Regions from separate parts of the Lederbergia ruris genome, predicted to be linked through region 3. Evidence: riboswitches for the same ligand, from Rfam matches in the RefSeq annotation. Region 3 holds a riboswitch; each other region holds the start of a gene.
The links. Region 3 has a riboswitch for S-adenosylmethionine ahead of KI363_RS16425 (methionine biosynthesis PLP-dependent protein). Riboswitches for the same ligand answer to the same signal wherever they lie in the genome.

Region 1 (4,922 bases), on a different contig from region 3:
AATTCGTATTAAACCATTTTGTCATTTCAGAAGCATATGCTTCCTTTGTTCCTCTAGCAATCGCAAAGTATGTGTCTAATGAAGAGGCGGATAAACCATTATTTTGAAAACGTTCTGGAACAATCCCGAACATAAGCGCTGTATCCAACACATGATCATAAAGGGAAAAATCTCCTACGGGAATTAAATCGATCCCCAATTCCTTCTGTTTTCTCAAACCATTCAAACGGACTTCTTTCGTGGTCGCTAATAATTCTTGTTGAGAAAGACTCCCATTCCAATACTTTTCTAATGCCTTTTTCCATTCACGCTGTTCCCCGATTCTTGGATAACCAATATTAGATGAAGTTACTTGTGTCATGTGATATTCCTCCCGTTTTTCATTGTAGTATTTGTTTCTTTTGATTGCTTTTCGTTGCTTAGGAATTTATAAAATCCTAGCTTGTGGATAAGTTGCTTATGTCGCGGTTGACATCCAGCTCCAACGCCCAGCGACTAGCAAACTTTCGGTGCCTTCCTACGATAAGTCAACATCAGCTCGCCTTTCAGGCTCACTGTGTTTCCTTTATCTCGTCAGGCCCCTAAAAAGTTTGTACGTCGCTAAACGGGCGCTTGCGCCTTTGTTCTTTTTTCTTGAATATAAGTCGATAATTCAACCGATAATTCATATTGGATAAAGGGTGTAATTAAGTAGAAACCTTTAAAATAATCAAATGCGACGTCGATTAATTCTTTGGCAATAGCGAGTCCTTCTTGCTTAGCTTGCATAGGATCCCCTTCTGTTTTGGCCATTCTTTCTCTTATATCATCCGGAAGTTTGATGCCTGGGACTTCGTTGTGCAAAAATTCTGCATTTCTTGCTGATACGAGCGGCATAATGCCGACATAAATCGGAGCAGTTATCTGTTTGGTTGCCTCTCCAACTTCCAAGATTTTTTCCTTAGAAAATATCGGTTGGGTTAAAAAATAATCGGCTCCATACTTTACTTTTTTCTCCATGCGCTCAACTGATTTCCCAAGATTACGAACATTCGGATTAAACGCCGCCGCAACATGGAATTGGGTTCTCTGCTTTAAAGACTTCCCGGAAAAGGAAATCCCCTCATTAAATTGTTTGATCAGTTTGATCAATTCAAAAGATGTTGCATCATAGACAGATGTTGCGCCAGGGAAATCTCCAATTTTAGTCGGATCACCTGTGATAGCCAATATATCACGAATTCCAGCCGTATGCAGACCCATGAGATGTGATTGTAATCCGATTAAATTTCGATCCCGACAAGTAATATGAACCAGTGAGCTTAATCCAACCTTCTTTTTAACAAGAGATGCCATTGTCGCATTACATATTCTTGGTGAAGCAAGGGAGTTATCTGCTAAAGTTAATCCATCTACTCCAGCTTCTTTTAAGGCTTGTGCTCCCTTGAAAAAGGGATCTGTATCCAGGTGTTTAGGTGTATCTAATTCTACAATAATAGAGCGATCGACCTGAATTTTCTCGAAAAGAGATGGCTCCTTTTCAAGATGTCGCTCTCTAATAAAAATCGGCTTTTGTTTGATGATCTGCTTCTCTTCAATCGGTACTAGATATTGGCGTCCTTTTACCAATGCTTGGATATGCTCTGGGGTTGTTCCACAACAGCCTCCGATTAAACGCACTCCCTGATCGCGGAAACGTCGAACAAATTCTATGAAGTAATTCGGCTCGGTTTTGTACGTAAATTTACCATCTTCATATTCTGGCAAACTTGCATTTGGATAGGCCGCTAAAAAAGCTGTCTTCGAAAGTGGAACAGACTCTAAGGCTCGCACCATATGATAAGGACCGAGACGGCAATTGATGCCAACGACATCAGCCCCTAAAGTATCGAGCTGTTTTAAAGCTTCTTCAAGTGGTGTACCATTCTGAAGCACGCCAGGTTCATGCATCGTGACATTGGCTATGATCGGTAAATTCGTCTCATCACGAGCCATTTTTAAGACGGTCGTTAATTCTTCTAAATCATAATACGTCTCTAAAATAAGTCCATCTACTCCTTCGAGTAGCAATGCATATAACTGTTCTCGAAAACCGCGTTTTATTTCCTCTGTTACACTAGCGTGAAGACCTGCCCCATGAATGCCGCCAATTGTTCCTAGTACAAAGGCCACTTCCCCTGCTGCCTTTTTCGCAAGACGGACGGCAGCTCTGTTAATTTTGCTCACTTCCTCTTCCAATCCATATCTCGATAGTTTCAAATAATTGGCGCCATATGTATTCGTTTGAATCACATCAGCTCCAGCTTCAACATAGGCATTATGTATCCGCAATACTTCATCAGGATGTGTAAGGTTTAATTGATCAAAACAACGATCAATGCCATACGAATATAAAAGAGTCCCTGCGGCGCCATCCCCAATTAAAATATCCGTTTTGAGACGTTCTAATAATCCCAATAAACGACCCTCCTCAAACTATTATTTAAAATTTTTTGGAGTGAGGCTCTTTTATCGCATAGCCACATCTTCTTGGGCTATTCTCCATACAAAAAGAGCCTACTCCGACAAGAAGAAGGCCCTTTTAATGAAAAGGATTCTTCTTATCTTTCAAGTTGTCTCCAACTTGCTGGATTTAGCACCTTTCCATAAAAATGGTGGTTGCTGAGGCGTCTACGGGCCATTCCCTCGACCTCTCTTGATAAGAATGAAATCATTATTCAATTTTTTGTTTCACAATTCGTTAAGGATTAAAAATTAACTATACTAATATTATAGGCTTAATTAGGTTAAAAAACAAGAGGGAATTTAATTTATTTTTAAAATTTTTATTTAGCTATTTATTAATCATGAAAATCCAAGCCTGAATGAACCTCTTTTACATATCCTGAACGAATGACGAAGTCGCCAAATCGTTCCTGTTCTTTTCGTTCTTTCGCAAAATGATGGATAATCGGCTCTAATTCGCTTAATATTTCTTTCTCTCCAATATTTTCACGATAAAGTTTATTTAAACGATCTCCGGTAAAACCGCCGCCTAAATAAACATTATATTTTCCGGGGGCTTTTCCTACAAAGCCAATTTCCGCTAATGCTGGCCTCGAACAACCGTTAGGGCAGCCGGACATGCGAATGACGATTTCTTCCTCGCGAAGACCTGCCTCATCTAATATCAAATCAATTTTATCAAGTAAGGAAGGTAAATAACGTTCTGATTCGGCCATTGCAAGGCCGCAGGTTGGAAAAGCAACACAAGCCATTGAGTTTCTGCGTAAACCGGTATATTGCTCGCCGTCGGTCAAACCATATTGTTGAATCAATGCTTCTATTTGTGGTTTTAAAGTTTCTGGTATATTTCCAATGATTAAGTTTTGATTAGGAGTCAAACGAAAATCTCCTGGATGAACTTTCGCTATTTCCCTTAAGCCTGTCATTAGTTTATAATGTTCCCAGTCTTTAATTCTTCCATTTTGGATAAAGAAAGTAAAATGCCATTGGTCATTCAGTCCTTTTACCCAGCCATAACGATCCCGGTTATGATCAAACTGAAAGAATCTTGCTGGTTGCAACTCCCAGCCAAGTCGTGAATGCAGCTCCTCTAAAAGCCAAGGGATTCCTCGTTTATCAATTGTGTATTTGAACCGTGCATTTTTCCGAACAGATCGATTCCCGTAATCTCGCTGAATGGTGACAATTTTTTCTGCTACATCAATCACTTGATCTGGCTTACAGAAGCCAATTATTCTCCCTATTTGCGGATAAGTTTCTTTATCCCCGTGGGTGGAGCCCATTCCTCCACCAACACTCACATTAAAACCTTGAAGTTGCTTGTTCTCTACAATAGCAATAAATCCAAGGTCTTGCGAGTAGACGTCAACATCATTAGATGGCGGAACAGCAATGCCAATTTTAAACTTTCGTGGTAAATACGTAGGACCATATATCGGTTCAACTTCATCAGAATCCTTTGAAGTATCGACGACTTTTTCATTATCCAGCCATATTTCATGATAAGCCTTTGTTTGCGGTGAAAGATATTGACTTAATTTTTTTGCCCATTCGTATACTTTCATATGAACTTCTGAGGCATATGGATTTGGACTACACATGACATTTCGATTGACATCTCCACAAGCGGCAAGAGTTTCTAATAACGCTTCATTAATTTCTTTAAAAGCCTTTTTCATATTCCACTTTAAGATCCCATGCATTTGAAAGGATTGTCTTGTCGTTAGTTTCAGACTGCCATTGGCATATTTATTTGCTAATTCATCCATTACAAGCCATTGTTGGGCTGATACGACTCCTCCAGCAGCCCTAACTCGAACCATAAATTGATAAGCTGGCTCTAATTTTTGTTTCTGTCGTTCAATTCGAAGATCTCGGTCATCTTGTAAGTAACTTCCATGAAATTTCATTAAACGATTATCATCATCAGGAATTCCTGCACTCATCTCATCTTTTAGCGTTTCAGCAAGTGATCCTCGTAAATAATTACTTTCGATTTTTATCCGTTCCACATCACTAGGTGGTCCATCTTGTGTAGATGGGAAATGCTTCTTAGTCAAGTGATCCTCTCTCCCTTCAGATTTTTAATATACATCTCGCTGATATCGTTTTTCCCTTAGCAATTGGGTGAGATATTCATTTGCTTCTTCAGAAGTCATCCCACCTTCCTCCTCTAAAATCATCAGAAGTGTCGTATGAACATCGTGAGCCATATGTTTCTCGTCTCCACAAATATATAGATAAGCTCCTTCTCTTAGCCATTTATATAGTTCTTGCTTTTTTTCCAGCATGCGATGCTGCACATAGACTTTTTCTTCCGTATCACGAGAAAAAGCGATATCCATCCTAGTAAGAACCCCCATTTTTAGCCATCTTTGCCAATCGATTTGATAGAGAAAATCTGTCACGTAATGCTGATCTCCAAAGAATAACCAACT
Region 2 (4,922 bases), on a different contig from region 3:
CCTGCGCCTAAATCTAAAATATGATCAGCTTTTTTTAAAGGGAGTATACTTAGTAGCCTTTCAGGTGATATATCTTCTCTTTTTTCAGGATCTTCAAGAAATTCAACTCTTTTCGTAAATCGTTCCATTTCTTCAGAATGATATTTTTCATCTTTCATATGAATAATTCTCCTTTTGATCAAAAGCATCTTTTTTAGAAAATAGAAAAGCGAACAGTTTATTCCGTTCGCTTTCTACGCTTATGTTTATTCACCGAATACGTTGTGCCATTCATCTTTTTTAGCGAGCATTTCGCGGGCTAATGCTTGTGCACCTTCAAGGCTGTGGCTTGCTGCCCATCCGCATTGAACTTCATTGCAGGCGGGAACTTCGGTTGCTTCGAGTACATCATTCAGCGTTTTTTCAACAGCGTCCAAGATTTCTTCGTAATTGTCATGATTGATAACTGTTAGATAGAAGCCTGTTTGACATCCCATTGGGCTCAAATCGACGACACTATTATGGTGATTACGAATTAATTCAGCCATTAAGTGTTCTAGTGAATGCAAAGCTGGCATTTCCATATGGGCTAGATTCGGCTGTTTGAAACGAAGGTCATATTTATGAATGACATCGCCATTTTCGCCTTCCGTTACACCTGCTAGACGAATATAAGGTGCCTTTACTTTTGTATGATCAAGGTTAAAACTTTCAACATTCATTTTTTGGACCATAATGATTTCACTCCTAAAAATTCATAATTTTATCTACTATTATAGTAACATATTTTATTGTAATAAGTATTTATCTGACTACGTAAGAATCACCCAGCATTTACAGATCTTAGGAATTCTTCTTATGAAACCTTGGAAAATCAAAGAGTATGGCAAGAATACCACAGATACCAAGTGCCATGGGATAGAATGAGAACGGCATGATACTAACAGGTAAAATAGCAGCTAGTCCAGAAGCGACAAGCATTTGTCCGCCATAAGGAACAATTCCTTGCCAGCAGCTTGCAAAAATATCTAGTATACTTGCAGATTTCCTTGGATCAATCTTATATTCATCGGCAATGTTTTTTGCTAGTGGGCCTGTCATAATAATCGAAATGGTATTGTTGGCTGTTGCGATATCTGCTACACTGACCAATCCGGCAATTCCGAATTCCGCTCCCTTTTTTGTTCTCAATTTACTTGTTACAAAGTGTAGCAGCCAATCAATTCCTCCATTATGTTGAATGATGCCGATCATGCCACCAATAAGTACGGCGACAATAGCAATGTCCTCCATATTTATAATGCCTTGTGAGACTGTTTTAATCAATCCTGTTGCTGTGTAGGAACCATCGATTAAGCCGATAATTCCGGCAAAAATTGTACCTCCGAGCAGGACAATAAAAACATTAATCCCTACTAAGGCGGCAACTAACACGAGAATATAAGGGAGAACTTTAATGAAATGAAAAGGATATTCCCCAAGAGTCTGGATCTCATTTCCCCTTGTTACGAGCCAAAGAATGATGGCTGTCACAATCGCTCCAGGTAAAACGATAAAAAAGTTGGTTTTGAATTTGTCATTCATTTTTGTTTTTTGCGTCCGAACAGCAGCGATCGTCGTATCTGAAATCATTGATAAATTGTCGCCAAACATGGCTCCGCCCATGACAGTTCCCATAGCCAAAGCCATGGATATTCCAGTTTGTTCTGCAATCCCTATGCCAATTGGCGCCAAAGCAGCCACTGTCCCCATGGATGTCCCCATTGAAATGGAAATAAAACAACCAACAATAAATAATCCTACCATCAAGAAATTAGTAGGGATGAAGGATAGCCCCATGTTAACGGTAGAATCAACCGCCCCCATTCCTTTAGCTGTTTCAGCAAAGGCACCTGCTAATATAAAGATGACAACCATTAACATGATGTTAGGATGGCCTGCCCCTTTTGCAAAGATGTCTAATTTATTGGATAAGGTTTCCTTCCTGTTCATAGCTAATGCGACAGCGACTGCAATAATAATCGCTACATTTAATGGCATATTTGAAAAGTCTCCAGAAATAATTCCATTACCGATAAAAAGTAACACAAAAATAAGTAATGGCAGTAAGGCAAGAAGACTCCCTTGTTTTTGTTTATCTGTCATAAAATGACCTCCTGAATTCTATTAGTGCGAGTTCAAAAAGGAGGATAAATCGGACTTTTTGAACATCCTTTATTCATCTTCACTTGTTAAGTAAACTGATATTGCCGAATTAGTTCATCGTCATCCCACCTGTAACGTTTATACCTTGTCCAGTCATATAATCAGAGTATTTTGAGGCCAAAAAGACCACAACATTGGCAATATCTGCTGGTAATGCCGTTCTTCCTAATGGTACTTGGGAGTTATCTTCTAGCCGAATTAATTCCTCGTCAAGCCCCCGAAGTTCTCCACCGATTACTCTTTCAGTTCTTTTCATATCCGTTTCTACGATTCCGGGACATACAGCATTTACATTAATTTGATCTTTGGCCAGTTCAATCGCAGCTACTTTTGTCATACCTAGTACTGCATGTTTGGAGGCTACGTAGCTTCCCATTAGCCGATAGCCATTTTTGCCAGCCTGTGAAGAAATATTGATGATTTTCCCGCCCTTACCCTGGGCTTGCAAAACTTTGGCGGCTGCTTGCGTACATAAGTACACGCCTTTTGCGTTCACGTCCATCGTCCGATCCCAATCTTCCTCTTTTATATCAACCATATAATCCATGGTGGAAATACCTGCGTTATTGACTAAAATATCCAATCTTCCGAAGTGAGTGATTACTTTTTTGATCATATCTTCTACCTGATCGCTTTTAGATACATTGGTTTGAACATAATATATATCATCGTTTGCGTCTTTTTCTGTTACGGACATGTCAGCCACTGCCACTTTTGCACCGCAATCCAAAAATGCATCGACAATGGCCTTTCCGATGCCATTTGCCCCACCTGTAACAATGGCTACTTTTCCTGTTAAATCCATGGTGTACATTGGTTGTCCCCCTCTTGAATAAATAAAGAACAACAGATGAAAGCTTTAGAGATAAGCTTCAACTGTTGTTAATAAAAGAAAAGATTATCCTAAAATCCATCCGCATTAAATTAAGCTTTATACCTTCTAACGTGAAAAAACCTCTTCTTTAAAGGTAGAAGAGGTTTTAAAGCATATAGGTAGAATCCTCTTCTTATCTTCAAGTGCTTATACTACTGGAATTGGCACAGTACTTCTCTGAGTCCGCTGCCGAGGCTTCGTAGGGCCAGTCCCTCCACCTCTCTAGATAAGAAATATTATAATGTATGAAGTTGATTAATATTAAATTACACCAAACAACTATGTAAGTCAATAGTTTCAGTCGTTCATAGTCAGTAGTGTTAAATTTTGGTATCTTCTAACCTATTATTTACGATACAACGAACAATTTATTTGTGATGATACTGGGGATTAGCAGCATTAGTAACACTCATGCATTTGTTAAAAAACTATTTTAGATGCATGGGGAGGGAAAGGAGGGAAAGGAGGGAATTTGACAAATATATTCATTACGAATATAGTTGATATGTCAACGTTGTCTAGTCAACAAGTTGAAGGAGGTTCTCACTCTATTGAACTTGAATGATCATATTGGAATTTTAATCCATAATGCGGATTTGGCGATAACAAGTTATGTGAGGAAACATTTGGAGCCCTTCAACCTTGCTCCAGAGCAAAATCTCATTATGATGATTCTCTGGAATCAAGATGGCGTTTCATCTAATGAGCTTGTCTCACAACTTAATAAGGACAAAGCCGGCATCGCACGTATGATTGCGAGCTTGGAGGGAAAGGGATATATAAAAAAAGTCGCTGACCCCAATGATAAACGCAGTTTTAAAATACATTTAACAGATGAGGGGAAACGGCTTGCTCATTCAGTTATACCTATACAACGAAACATGCGTGAAACTTTAACGAAGGGTATGACGAAAGAGGAGATTGACGATCTGCAGAAACTGATCACCAAAGTGATGAACAACATTTAAGGAGGAAATAACTTTATGAACATTGTTATCATTGTAGGAAGTCTTCGCAAAGATTCTTATAACATGCAACTAGCGAAAACCATGCAAGAACGTTACAGTGCAAAAATGAATATTGACATTGCGGATATTCGTTCTTTGCCACATTATGAACAAGACGAAGAGAACAACCCACCAGAAACTGTGAAAAAATTCAAGCAGTCCATTGCGAATGCAGATGGGGTGATCATCATCACTCCAGAATACAACTGGTCGATCCCTGGAGTGCTAAAGAATGCAATCGATTGGGCTTCTAGGGTCGATAAGGTTTTCATTGGTAAACCCGTCATGGCTGCTGGCGTTAGTATTGGCATGGCTGGAACACTTCGGGCACAGCTTCACTTACGTGAGATCCTTTCAGGTCTTCAAGCCCAATTACTTCCACCAAGCGGAAATGAGATCCTCATTAATTTTGCGGCGCAAAAATTCGATGATCAATCAGGGCGGTTAGCGGACGAGCCGACTCTTGGCTTTTTAGATGTCGTTGTGGACAAGTTTGTTGACTTTGTAAAGTTGTCTAAAAAAGACTAATCAACTTATAGCACCTAAAAGAAGAAATAATGAAACAAAAAAGGATAGATGAACAAGGGAAAATACCTGGTTGCATCTTTCCTTTTTGTCCTACATATATGCCTAATCATTCTGTTGTGATGCCAATGAATTATAGCTTTTATCGTCTTCTCCTTTTTTCTATCTCTTGTATATGTTTAAATTCCCCGATAATTGTCAAATGTAAAAGGGATATATGTTTAAACAATTGTTTGATTAAGAAAAGGAGAGGATCTATTCATGGCCATGAACAACGAAGTACCCCAAGATAAAAGTCTAGATAATAGTTTATCTCTATATCAAGAAGGATA
Region 3 (4,922 bases):
GGTGATGGCCTTTTAACCGGTCTTCAGCTTGTGAACATTATGAAGCTGACAGGGAAACCATTGTCAGAATTAGCAAAGGGTATGCAGAAGTTTCCACAAACACTGATTAATGTGCGAGTGAAGGATAAACATCATGTGACCGATAATGAAAAGGTTAAAGCAGTCATAGCAGAGACAGAGGCAGAAATGAATGGAAATGGTCGTATCCTTGTCCGTCCATCTGGTACTGAGCCGCTGGTACGGGTCATGGTAGAGGCTGCAACAGAAGAAGATAGTGAGGCATTCTCAAATCGGATTGTCACCGTTGTCCAGGAGGAAATGGGCCTTCCTGCTGAAGAATAGAAGAAAGGAGATGCGAACAGCTAAGGTATAGCTTTTCGCATCTTTTTGTCTATATGGCCGTCCCCGTTTTTGGAGAAAGTGTAAAAAGGGATACAGCGAGAAAGGTGGCCGTCCCCGTTTTTGGAGAAAGTGTAAAAAGGGATACAGCGAGAAAGGTGGCCGTCCCCGTTTTTGCGAGAAAGTGTAAAAAGGGTTACGGCGAGAAAGGTGGCCGTCCCTGTTTTTGCGGGAAAGTGTAAAAAGGGTTACAGCGAGAAAGGTGGCCGTCCCTGTTTTTGCGGGAAAGTGTAAAAAGGGTTACAGCGAGAAAGGTGGCCGTCCTCGTTTTTGCGAGAAAGTGTAAAAAGGGTTACGGCGAGAAAGGTGGCCGTCCCTGTTTTTGCGGGAAAGTGTAAAAAGGGTTACAGCGAGAAAGGTGGCCGTCCCCGTTTTTGCGAGAAAGTGTAAAAAGGAGGACAGCGAGAAAGGTGGCCGTCCCCGTTTTTGTGAGAAAGTGTAAAAAGGGGTACAGCGAGAAAGGTGGCCGTCCCTGTTTTTGTAAGAAAGTGTAAAAAGGGGTACAGCGAGAGGGGTTGCCGTCCCTGTTTTTGTAAGAAAGTGTAAAAAGGGTTACAGCGAGAAAGGTGGCCGTCCCCGTTTTTGTAAGAAAGTGTAAAAAGGGGTACAGCGAGAAAGGTGGCCGTCCCTGTTTTTGCGAGAAAGTGTAAAAAGGGGTACGGCGAGAAAGGTTGCCGTCCCCGTTTTTGTAAGAAAGTGTAAAAAGGGTTACAGCGAGAATGGTGGCCGTCCCCGTTTTTGCGAGAAAGTGTAAAAAGGGGACAGCGAGAATGGTTGCCGTCCCTGTTTTTGTAAGAAAGTGTAAAAAGGAGTACAGCGAGAGGGGTTGCCGTCCCCGTTTTTGCGAGAAAAGGTGCAAAAAAGAGGACAGCGAGAAGGAAGGCTGTCCCCTTATTTTTATATATAAATTATCTATTTATAAGTGATTGACTCGCTGCTTTAAAAGCCTGTTTCACATCAGCGATCAGATCGTCCGCTTTTTCAACACCAACAGAAAAGCGTAATAATCGCTCACATACTCCCCTTTTAATTCGCTCTTCCCGGGGAATATCCGCATGGGTTTGAGTTGTTGGATAAGTAATGAAACTTTCAACCCCTCCTAGACTTTCTGCAAAAGCAATGAGCTGTAAATTTTGCAGAAATGGGTCGACCCACTCGCTATCCTTAATTCGGAAAGAGATCATCCCACCTTTTCCGGCGTAAAGCACATCTGTAATAAAAGGCTCACTTTCTAGGTATTTGACGATTTCTTTTGCATTTTCTGTATGTTTTTCCATTCTGAGATGAAGGGTTTTTAAGCCTCTCACGAGTAACCAAGAATCAAGTGGCGATAATATCGCTCCTGCCGCATTATGATTGTTAGCAAGTCGTTCGCAAATTTCTTCGCCTTTCGCTACTACAATCCCAGCCACCACATCATTATGTCCTCCGATATACTTGGTCGCACTATGGACAACAATATCAGCTCCTAATTCGAGTGGACGTTGATAGTATGGCGTTAAGAAAGTATTATCTACGATTAGTAATAGTTGGTGTTTCTTAGCAAGTTTCCCGTATTGTTCAATATCAATTTCTTGCATGAGTGGATTTGTTGGTGTCTCGATTAGCAAAGCTTTGGTTTGCGGTGTGATTAATTTCTCCGTTTCGTTGATATTGTTAAACTCAGAATAAACCGTACGAATTTGATAAGATTCCTCGTATTGTTTAAGTAAGCGATAGGTGCCACCGTATAAATCGGCACATGCAATTATTTCGTCGTTTGACCGGAATAGGGAAAGGACTAGCTGAATGGCTGCCATCCCCGAACTACAAGCGAATCCGGCATCACCAGATTCGAGATTAGCCATCCCTTCTTCTAATACAGAGCGGGTAGGATTTTTCGTCCTTGAGTAATCATATCCTGTGGAAAGACCGAGTCCTTGATGTTCAAAAGCAGTCGATAAATAAATAGGTAGATTGATTGCGCCCGTTTTTTCATCTGTTCGGTTTCCTAGTTGCGCTAGCTTTGTTTCAATATCATTGACTGGCATCGTGTTCATCCTTTTCTAAAAATAGTAAAAATAAAAGACCTTCCCAGGTAAGAAGGTCTCCATAATTGAAAACGAACTTCTTATCTTCTAGGTTAAAAAAACCTATTGGAGTTAGCACCATTGCCTAAAAAGGCCGGTTGCTGAGACTTCAAAGGGCCAAATCCCTCCGTCTCTCTGGATAAGAAAAGAAACATATTAATTTTTTGAAAGGTTCAATGATTTATAGTTTAGTACATATTTCCGAAAAAGGCAAGAAAAATAATTACCTATATTTCCGAAAAAGCCTTGTCTTCGTATATGTTAAAATAGAGTCACGTAAAAAAGGAGGCCCATGAAATGAATTCAAAATGGCATGAACGCTTTTTAGGGGATGAGTATTTTTATGGTAAAGAGCCTAATTTGTTCTTAGTACAGGCGGAACAGCAATTACCTAAGGGGAAAATTCTTTGTATTGCCGAGGGAGAGGGACGGAATTCGGTATTTCTCGCTTCCAAAGGGTATGATGTAACCGCGTGGGACTTTGCCCCATCTGGAATTGAAAAGACGAAGAAATTGGCTAGAGACCGTGGTGTAGTCGTTAAGACGGAATTGCATGATTTGGCTGATGTCGTTTGGGGAGAAGAAGAATGGGATGCGATTATACATATATTTGGGCATTTTCCGCCACCTATTTTTGAAAGAACAATGGAGGGGATTCGGAAGGCATTAAAGCCCGGCGGTTTTTATGTGAGCGAATTGTACACAAAAGAACAGATCAAATATGAAACAGGTGGCCCTAAGGAAGTCGATAATCTTTGTAACCCCGGCATACTATTAGGGAATTTTCCAGATTATTTCATTCAACACTTTTATATTGGAGAGGTTGAGAGAATCGAAGGTCAGGGACATACAGGTGTCGCTCATGTTGTCCAAAGTATTTTTCAAAAAAGAGTGCCCCATTAAAATGGGGAAGGAGGATAAATTTTAGATCGCCATGAATAAAGATTAGTGTGAAGAGAATGATCAACTTTTTAAGCGGCTATGGGGAATAGTCGCTTGTGTATGGAAAGGATGTAACCAATGAATATAAAGGAAAAATTACAACCCATTACAGCTGCCTATGATCCTTGGGAAGCTTATATGGATGTGAATGAATTTGGAGAGATGGTGTTATCCAATATTGAATTCACAACGACGACGCTATGTAATATGCGATGTGCCCATTGTGCAGTTGGATACACATTGCAAGATCGTGATCCGGATGCCTTGCCAATCGAATTGCTATTAAAACGCCTCGATGAAATTCCTCATCTACGAACCCTAAGTATTACAGGTGGGGAGCCCATGATGTCGAAAAAGTCGGTGAGGGAATATGTAAAGCCTCTTTTGGAATATGCGCATAATCGGGGAGTGAGGACGCAAGTAAATTCAAATTTAACTCTACCCTTTAGCCGTTATGAATCGATTATTCCCTACTTAGATGTGATGCATATTTCTCATAACTGGGGGACGGAAGATGAATTTATCGACATTGGTTTTGCGAATATGGATCGAAAGCCCTCTAGGGAAAATCGCGGCCAATTTTTAAAGCGTATGTTTGACAATGCTAGGGCACTTTCTGAGGCGGGAGTGTTGGTTGCCGCGGAAACCATGTTAAATAAACGGACCTTTCCTTATCTCGAGAAAATCCATCAAGAAGTAGTGGAGATGGGCTGTGCACGCCATGAAATCCATCCCATGTACCCAGTTGATTTCGCTAGTAAACTAGAAACATTAACTTTAGCTGAAATGAGAAAAGCAATTGAGCGTCTATTAGATCACCACGATCCATCGATTTGGATGATGTTTGGGACCCTTCCTTTCTATCCATGTAGTGGTTCAGAGGAAGACCTTACGTTATTAAAACGATTATATCAATCCCAAAATGTGACGGTCAGAAATGATCCAGATGGGCGTTCACGGCTGAATGTGAATATATTTAATGGTGAGATCATTGTAACGGACTTTGGAGATGAACCATCGCTAGGAAATGTACAAACCACTTCCTTATTAGAAGCCTATGATAGATGGAAGAAGACGAAAACGGCAAAATCACTGAATTGTCATTGTCCAGCTGTCCAATGTTTGGGGCCTAATTTGCTCGTGAAGAATACCTACTATCAAGATGTTGATTTTCAAGAAAGGGAGGAGAGAATCACTTCACAAGGTTAAGATTTTCATTTGTTTTCCTCTCAGACTGAAAACGAAAAGCAGGATATTAATCGTTTTTGTTTAATGGTAACAACAAGATCATTAAAAGGGGAGGAAATTTTGAAAAAAATGAGCCTGTTTTTGCTGATGTTTGTTCTGTTTAGCTCGCCTTTTATATATGGCTCGCCGATTCCAGTGCAGGCTTGTTCTTGTGCGAAGTTACCAGGGGTAGAAGAGGAACTTGAACAATCAAAAGCTGTCTTTTCAGGAGAGGTTATAAATATAAAAGAGAAAGTGAACACATCGGGATATAGGTACAAATCA

Region 1: linked by a shared signal. The riboswitch ahead of KI363_RS04665 (bifunctional homocysteine S-methyltransferase/methylenetetrahydrofolate reductase) and the one ahead of KI363_RS16425 (methionine biosynthesis PLP-dependent protein) in region 3 are both predicted to bind S-adenosylmethionine.
Region 2: linked by a shared signal. The riboswitch ahead of KI363_RS17235 (SDR family NAD(P)-dependent oxidoreductase) and the one ahead of KI363_RS16425 (methionine biosynthesis PLP-dependent protein) in region 3 are both predicted to bind S-adenosylmethionine.

Annotation. Positions count from the first base shown of each region.
Region 1 is NZ_BORB01000005.1:131,948-136,869, reverse strand. It holds gene metE (5-methyltetrahydropteroyltriglutamate--homocysteine S-methyltransferase) at 1-361, opposite strand, end outside; gene KI363_RS04665 (bifunctional homocysteine S-methyltransferase/methylenetetrahydrofolate reductase) at 601-2,436, opposite strand; SAM riboswitch class I at 2,577-2,684, opposite strand; gene cysI (assimilatory sulfite reductase (NADPH) hemoprotein subunit) at 2,820-4,544, opposite strand; gene KI363_RS04655 (assimilatory sulfite reductase (NADPH) flavoprotein subunit) at 4,569-4,922, opposite strand, start outside.
Region 2 is NZ_BORB01000037.1:22,080-27,001, forward strand. It holds gene KI363_RS17220 (class I SAM-dependent methyltransferase) at 1-158, opposite strand, end outside; gene KI363_RS17225 (S-ribosylhomocysteine lyase) at 246-713, opposite strand; gene KI363_RS17230 (Na+/H+ antiporter NhaC family protein) at 823-2,124, opposite strand; gene KI363_RS17235 (SDR family NAD(P)-dependent oxidoreductase) at 2,234-2,998, opposite strand; SAM riboswitch class I at 3,189-3,291, opposite strand; gene KI363_RS17240 (MarR family winged helix-turn-helix transcriptional regulator) at 3,610-4,026, shown strand; gene KI363_RS17245 (NADPH-dependent FMN reductase) at 4,042-4,593, shown strand; gene cypC (CYP152 family fatty-acid peroxygenase CypC) at 4,858-4,922, shown strand, end outside.
Region 3 is NZ_BORB01000034.1:4,219-9,140, reverse strand. It holds gene glmM (phosphoglucosamine mutase) at 1-342, shown strand, start outside; gene KI363_RS16425 (methionine biosynthesis PLP-dependent protein) at 1,308-2,429, opposite strand; SAM riboswitch class I at 2,507-2,614, opposite strand; gene KI363_RS16420 (class I SAM-dependent methyltransferase) at 2,766-3,371, shown strand; gene yfkAB (radical SAM/CxCxxxxC motif protein YfkAB) at 3,489-4,619, shown strand; gene KI363_RS16410 (hypothetical protein) at 4,719-4,922, shown strand, end outside.